Linked DNA regions of Luteolibacter flavescens. The protein of the gene in region 1 interacts with the protein of each later gene in a pairwise test. Links are inferred from orthologs where the notes say so. Each region holds a gene or a part of one and is shown on either strand. Other genes may lie near its edges. The genes, in order: OKA04_RS10175 and ligA.

Evidence for each region.
Region 2: the proteins of OKA04_RS10175 (region 1) and ligA interact in binary tests that used the Escherichia coli proteins (3 or more experiments, as listed by UniProt). The link is inferred for Luteolibacter flavescens from one-to-one orthologs.

The regions. Positions count from the first base shown.
Region 1 is NZ_JAPDDS010000005.1:38,422-42,008, forward strand. The notes cover bases 1-3,274. They hold OKA04_RS10175 (leucine--tRNA ligase), read left to right. Parts: upstream 1-362; coding sequence 363-3,074; downstream 3,075-3,274. Other genes in these bases: OKA04_RS24730 (ankyrin repeat domain-containing protein), read left to right, coding at 1-301; OKA04_RS10180 (hypothetical protein), read right to left, coding at 3,104-3,274. In the rest of the region: more of OKA04_RS10180, read right to left, coding at 3,275-3,487.
Region 2 is NZ_JAPDDS010000001.1:532,573-536,459, forward strand. Bases 218-3,791 are described here. They hold ligA (NAD-dependent DNA ligase LigA), read left to right. Parts: upstream 218-582; coding sequence 583-3,591; downstream 3,592-3,791. Other genes in these bases: lepB (signal peptidase I), read left to right, coding at 218-568; OKA04_RS02275 (hypothetical protein), read right to left, coding at 3,592-3,791. Also shown: more of lepB, read left to right, coding at 20-217; more of OKA04_RS02275, read right to left, coding at 3,792-3,864. UniProt on the Escherichia coli protein: DNA ligase that catalyzes the formation of phosphodiester linkages between 5'-phosphoryl and 3'-hydroxyl groups in double-stranded DNA using NAD as a coenzyme and as the energy source for the reaction.

The DNA.
Region 1 (3,587 bases):
GCTTGTCGGGGAGTGGATCTATGTGATCGGGAATCTCGGGTATCGGCGGACCCGCGAGGCATTCTCGGGCGAGACGCAGGTCTTCCGCTTCCATATTGGCAGCGGGGCGATGGAGCGGGTGGCCACGAGCGGGGAGTCGCCCGGCTGGATCCATTCCCATCAGGCGAAGCTGGGGGACGGATGCATCCGGGTTTTCCAAGGGAATGTCCTGGCAGCCGATGAGAGCGGGGAAATCACGAAGTCGTCACTCTCCGGTTCCTACTCGCTGGACCTCGCCAGGGCAGTCTGGACCCGGCGATGACCGGGACCCCGGGGTTTTCCTTTTCAAGATCAGCCGCTTTCGCCAATTTCCGCGCCCCGCCATGTCTGACCGCCGCAAACCGTTCCCCTTCGACCAGTTCGAGCCTGCCTGGCAGGACCGCTGGGACGCGGAGAAAACCTTCCGCACGCCGAATCCGGGCGATGCCGATTTCGACGCCACGAAGCCGAAGTTCTACGTGCTCGATATGTTCCCGTATCCCTCCGGCAGCGGCCTCCACGTGGGCCACCCCGAGGGCTACACGGCCACGGACATCATCGGCCGGGCAAAGCGCCGGCAGGGCTACAATGTGCTGCACCCGATGGGCTGGGACTCCTTTGGCTTGCCCGCGGAGCAGTACGCGATCAAGACCGGCCAGCACCCGGCGATCACGACCACGGCGAACATTGCCACCTTCAAGCGCCAGTTGAAGTCGCTGGGCTTTGGCTACGATTGGGACCGCGAGATCGCCACCACCGATCCGGACTACGTGCGGTGGACCCAGTGGATCTTCCTGCAACTGTACTCGTCGTACTTCGACGAGGAGGCGGGCAAGGCGAAGCCGGTGGCCGAGCTGGAGGCGAAGGGCTGGACGCGCGAGCAGATCGATGCGGTGCGCCTGGCATTCGTCCACGAGGCCCCGGTGAATTGGTCGCCCGACCTCGGCACCGTGCTGGCAAACGAGGAAGTCGAGGAGTGGCGCAGCAAGGGCCACATCGTGGAGCGCCGTCCGCTGCGCCAGTGGATGCTGCGCATCACGAAGTATGCCCAGCGCCTGATCGACGAGCTGGACCCGCTCGACTGGCCGGAAGGCATCAAGCTGCTGCAGAAGAACTGGATCGGCCGCAGCGAGGGTGCGGAGGTCGTCTTCACCGTGGCTGCGGCATCCCTGCCGCAAGCCTTGGAAATCACCGTTTTCACGACGCGTCCGGATACCTTGTTCGGTGCCACCTACATGGTGCTCGCACCGGAGCATCCGTATGTCGCGGAGATCACCACCGCGGAGCAAAAGGCTGCGGTGGATGCCTACATCGCCGCCTGCGCTGCGAAGTCCGATCTTGAGCGCGGCGACCTGAACAAGGACAAGTCCGGTGTCTTCACCGGCGCGTATGCGACCAATCCCGTGAACGGCGAGCAGATCCCGGTGTGGATCGCCGACTACGTGATGATGGGCTACGGCACCGGAGCGATCATGGCCGTGCCCGCGCATGACGAGCGTGACTTTGAGTTCGCGACCGAGTTTGGGCTGCCAATCAAGGCGGTTGTGAAGCCTGATCTGAAGTGGTTGGCCGCGAATGGCGGTCATCTTTGGGCAGAGGTGAAGGCAGGAGATGAGATCCTGAAATGGACTTTCACCGATTTGATCGAGGTTGCATCCAGCAAAGATCCTTCGCTGGCATCACAGGCTTTCGATTACTATGTGGCTCAATCGGCGAACTTCAGCACAGCTTTTGGCGATCATGGTGTCGCGATCCAATCGGATTTCCTAGATGGTCTGACGACGGCGGAGGCCAAGGTGAAAATCATCGCGTGGCTGGAAGAGAAGGGCTTGGGCAAGCGCCGCGTGCAGTTCAAGCTGCGCGACTGGCTCTTTTCCCGACAGCGGTATTGGGGTGAGCCCTTCCCGCTGACTTGGAAGGATGGCCATCACTACGCGGTGCCGGATGCCGAGTTGCCATTGCTCGCGCCGCCGCTGGAGGACTACAAGCCGAGCGGCTCGCCCGAGCCGCTGCTGAGCAAGGCCCGCGAGTGGGTCGAGTTGCCGGACGGCTCCATCCGCGAGACGAATACCATGCCGCAGTGGGCCGGCTCCTGCTGGTACTACCTGCGCTACTGCGATCCTCGTAGAAGCGACCGCTTCATCTCGAAGGAAGCCGAGAGCTACTGGGGTGGCGGCGACAAGCCGGGCATGGTGGATCTCTACGTCGGAGGTACGGAACACGCCGTACTTCACCTGCTCTACGCCCGCTTCTGGCACAAGGTGCTGCACGATCTCGGCCACGTCTCGACCAACGAGCCGTTCCAAAAGCTGGTGAACCAGGGCCTGATCCTTGGCGAGGACGGGCAGAAGATGTCCAAGTCCCGCGGCAACGTGGTGAATCCGGACGACGTCGTGCGCGAGTACGGCGCGGATTCGCTGCGCCTGTACGAGATGTTCATGGGCCCGCTGGAGCAGGTGAAGCCATGGAGCATGAAGGGCGTCGAGGGCGTCTCACGCTTCCTGGCCCGCGTGTGGCGCGTCGCCTTCGAGGAAAACCAGGCAGGCGAGTGGGTCACGTCATCGAAGATCCAGGACGTGCCCTGCACCGACAAGGCGCTGCTCAAGGTGGTCCACGAAACGATCAAGAAGGTCACCGACGACATCGCGAAGATGTCCTTCAACACCGCGATCTCGCAGATGATGGTCTGCACGAATGCCTTCACGCAGGCCGAGGTGGTGCCGCTGAATGGATTCCGCCTGCTGCTGCACGTGCTGAATCCCTTCGCCCCGCACCTCACCGAGGAGATCCACTCGCGCCTGGGTGGGACCTCCCTGCTCGCCGATGCGGAGTGGCCGAAGCATGACGAAGCGGCGCTCGTCACCGACGAGATCGAGCTGGTCGTGCAGGTGAATGGCAAGCTGCGTGACAAGGTCATCGTCGCGAAGGACGCCGACCAGGCCACCGTGGAAGCCGCCGCGCTCGCCTCCCCGCGGGTGAAGGAGCAGACGGATGGCAAGACGGTCCGCAAGGTGATCGTCGTGCCGGGCCGCCTCGTGAACATCGTCGCGAATTGATCCGCGAATCACGGGAGCTGGACCAGCGTTCAGCTCCCGGTGATGGTCCGGTGCCACTCGTCCTCCTCGGGCGCGCCGGTGCCGGGGTCCTCGCGGCCGGTGATGACCACCACCTTGCCGGTGAGGGATTCCATGAAGGTCATCACCTCGCCCGCCGTGCCGAAGACGAATTCGGCATGGCGCTCCTCCACCGGCAGGCGGACGAACCAGTGGAGCGCTAGCCATTCCCCGGAGCGCCCCAGCAGGTGGTCCGCGGCCTTCATGGTCAGGTCGCCCGGCGCGTAGCCGGTCTGGACGATGACGTAGGGGCCGTGGGCATCGTGCGGCTGGATCTGCGAGGCCATCGCCAGCTTTGCCAGGCTGATCAGTCGGGCGGCCGAGGGATCATTCGTGAGAGCACGGGAAAGGGCCATGGCGGCGAGTCTAGGGAATCCTCACTTGCCCGGAAATGGCAAAGCGCCGCCCGGCATGTTAGGGCGTGGTGCCGTGGGCATGGCGTGTCTTTGCAAGGTC
Region 2 (3,887 bases), on another replicon or contig:
CGACTGAAGCCGCCATATCATGAACATCCGCAAGCTCGCCGTACCACTCTGCTTTCTGCTGTTTGGCATCGTGGTGATGACGCTGGTTCTGACCGGCACCGTGAAAATCTTCGAGATTCCCACGGGCAGCATGACGCCGACCATCCAGCCGGGCGATCACGTGACGGCGACCCGGATCTTCAATCCCGCCGGCAAGGTCGAGAAGGGGGATCTCGTGATCTTCGACGCGATCAAGGCAAGTGCTCGGCTGAGCGACTCAAAATACGTCCAGAGAGTTACCGCGATCGAAGGAGATACGGTCGATCTGATCGATGGCCGGCTCCACGTGAATGGCCGGCCCTTGCCTGACCGGGATGGCAAGATTCCCGGCGGGGCGCATCCCTTCGCCCGTGACTGGCCGCAGCCCAGCTATCCCCACGTGGTGCCTGCGGGCCGGATTTTCACGCTGGGCGACAATCATGAGAACGCTCTCGACAGCCGCTATTTCGGCTCCTTTCCGGTGGAGGCCGTGACGCATCGTCCCGGCCGGATCATCTTACCGCTTTCCCGAGCCGGAAAGATCGAGTGAGCTTCCCGCCGTCCATGGACGACTTCTTCGACCAGCCTGCCCCGGAAGCCCGCATCCGCCAATTGCGTGCGGAACTTGAGCGCCACAACCGGCTCTACTACACGGATGCCGCGCCAGAGATCTCGGATGCGGAATACGACAAGCTCTTCCGTGAGCTGGAGGGTCTGGAAGCGAAGCACCCCGAATACGACGACGAGAACTCCCCCACCCATCGCGTCGGTGGCGCGCCGCTCGATAGCTTCCAGCAAGTCCGGCACCTCGTGCCGATGCTGAGCATCGACGATGTCTTCGAGCTCAAGCCACCGGATGACGCCCCCGCGGACTTCGTCGCGGAAGCCGAGCTGATCGACTTCTACAAACGGCTGCAAAAGAACCTCAGCCGCGAGCACATCGCCGTCACCGTCGAGCCGAAGATCGACGGCGTGGCAGTCTCGCTCGTCTATCGCGATGGCAAGCTCGCCTATGCCGCCACCCGCGGCGACGGCACCACCGGCGACGACATTACGAACAACGTGCGGACGATTCTTTCCGTCCCGCTGGAACTGAAGGTCCCTTCGCCCAAGGGGCTGGATGTTGACTTGGACCACCTCCTCTTCTACGATCCACCCAATGGCAGCAGCGGCTCAAGCACAGTTATTGGCGGAACGCTTGAAGACAGCCCGGCGGAAAGCCTCGGCCGCAAGCTCGCGTATGACCTCGAGCCAGATGATGGAGCAGATCTTTCGGAACGGCTCCGACGTGAAGCCGAATCCATTCTTGAATGGGGAACTGAAGCTGGACGCCTCATCGACCCCGGCAAACTCCTCGCCCTCGTAGGCGATTGGAAGAAGCTAGGGGGCCAATCCGAGCATACTGTCTTCGCCGTCGAATCGTCGAAGCGGGTCATCAAGTTCACCCTTCCCCCAAACTTCGGGGCCCAAGGGGCAGAAATGTATTTGAAGAACATCAGTTCCTCAAACCGGTTGTTCGTCGATGACATCCGTTTCCATGGTGTCCTGCAAACCCACAAAGGGCCCGCATTTGTCATTTCTCAGCCTTTCGTAAAAGGTGACGAGCCGACGTTAGAGGAAGTAGCCACATGGTTTGAATCCAATGGTTACCATTCTGTAGGACACAACCGTTGGCTGAATAAGGTCACGGGCACCGAGATCGCCGATGCCCACACTGGAAACCTTATCAAGACGGCCGACGGGGAGCTTGTTCCCATCGACCTCCAGGTGCTCACCGAAGGCGAAGGCGGGCTCATGAGCCTTGTTCTCTCATTGCCTCAATCCATCCCTTCCCTGCTTGAAGTCCGCGGCGAGATCTTCATGCCGAATGAAGCCTTTGCGGCAATGAATACGGAGCGCGACGAGGCGGGTCTGCCGACCTTCGTCAATCCGCGCAATGCGACCGCCGGCACGCTGAAGCAGCTCGATCCGAAGATGGTGGCGAATCGCCCGCTGGCCTTCCTCGCTCACGGGCTGGGCGCATATGAGGGCCCGGAACTGCCGACCGAGCACGACTTCCACGCGCTTCTGGATGCGACCGGCATCCCGCGCAACCGTCCTGTCTTCATCGCGGAGTCCCTGGATGAGTTGTTAGACGCTGTTCGGTTGATCGACCGCGAGCGGCACCACCTCGGCTATGGCACGGATGGCGCCGTGGTGAAGGTGCTTGCCCGTGCCGAACGCGAGCGACTGGGCTACACCTCGCGCGCACCGCGTTGGGCAGCCGCTTACAAGTTCCTGCCCGAGCAGAAGGAGACGCTGCTCAAGGACATCACTGTCCAAGTCGGGCGCACCGGAGTCCTTACGCCCGTGGCGGAGCTCGAGCCGGTCTTCGTTTCCGGCACCACGGTATCGCGGGCCACGCTGCACAATGAGGAGGAGATCCAGCGCAAGGACATCCGACTCGGCGACATCGTGATCATCGAGAAGGCAGGCGAGATCATCCCAGCGGTCGTGCGTGTCGTGATGGAGAAACGCTCCGCCGGTTCCAAGCAGTTCTCCTTGTTAGAACACATCAGCGGCCAGTGCCCTTCGTGCGGTGGACCGGTTTCCAAGGAAGAAGGCTTCGTGGCATGGCGCTGCACGAACTTCGAGTGTCCCGCCCAAGCGGTGTCGAAGATCCGCCAGTTCTCCTCCAGAAAGGCGCTCGACATCGAGGCCGTCGGCGGGACCGTGGCCGAGGCACTGGTGAACCGCGGCCTGTGCCGCACGCCACTCGATCTCTTCACCCTCACGGCTGATAACCTTCCGTCGCTCAATCTGGGAACCGACGAGGCTGCTCGCCGCTTCGGCGAGAAGAATGCCACGAAGGTGATGGAAGCCCTGCAAGCCGCGCGCGAGAAGCCGCTGGATCGCTGGCTCTTCGCCATGGGCATCCGCCAGGTGGGCGAATCCGCGGCGAAGGAGTTGGCAAGACTTCACGAATCGCTCCACGGCTTGGCCCATATCCAAGATGGCGAGGTGGTGTGCTCCTCCATCTTGGAAACCATCCAAGCCATCACCCGCAAGGAGGCGGAAGCAAAACTCATTTCTCCGCGCAACAAGGAGAACCCGCCAGCCGATGCCGAGGACAAGAAGTCGCGGGAAAGCGCTTATAAGGCACTCAAGGCGGAGATCGACGAACTCAAGAAGCAGAACGCCGGATATGCGGTATCAGCCGATGTCGGGCAGGTCGTTGCGGAGTCTGTCCTCGCCTTCTTCGGCTCCGAGGGTGGCAAGCACGTGCTGGAACGACTGGCAGACCTCGACATCAATCCGAAGTCCGAGAACTACCTGCCGAAGCTGGCAGAAGCCGACCTTTCCGAACTTCCCCTCGCTGGCAAGACCTTCGTCATCACCGGCACGCTCTCGAAGGATCGCGATGAGATGAAGCGTTTCCTCGAGTCCAAGGGAGCAAAGGTCTCCGGCTCCATCTCCGCGAAGACCGACTACTTACTCGCCGGTGACGGCGGAGGCTCGAAGCGCGATAAGGCGGACAAGCTGAAGGTGACGGTGATTGATGAAGCTCAGTTGAACGAGCTCCTTCAATCATGATCACGGCTTCCGGCGTTTCCCGCGGAAGCGCACGCCTTCCAGCGTGAGCTTGCCCACCAGGGCACCGTCGAAATCCCGGCTGCTGACTTGGAGCGAGGCATCCACCCCGAGGACTGATCGATTCAGAACCTCAACCCGGTCCGACGCCTCCACACCTGCAAGATACGGAGGGGACAGATCGGTGAAGCGCACCGTCACTACGTTCGGATAACGGCGCGCGTTGTAATTCCCGATGAAGGCGATCTCCAGCGAGATCCGGTCGGGGCCAATCACTTCGACAATCTGGCCCCGTACAC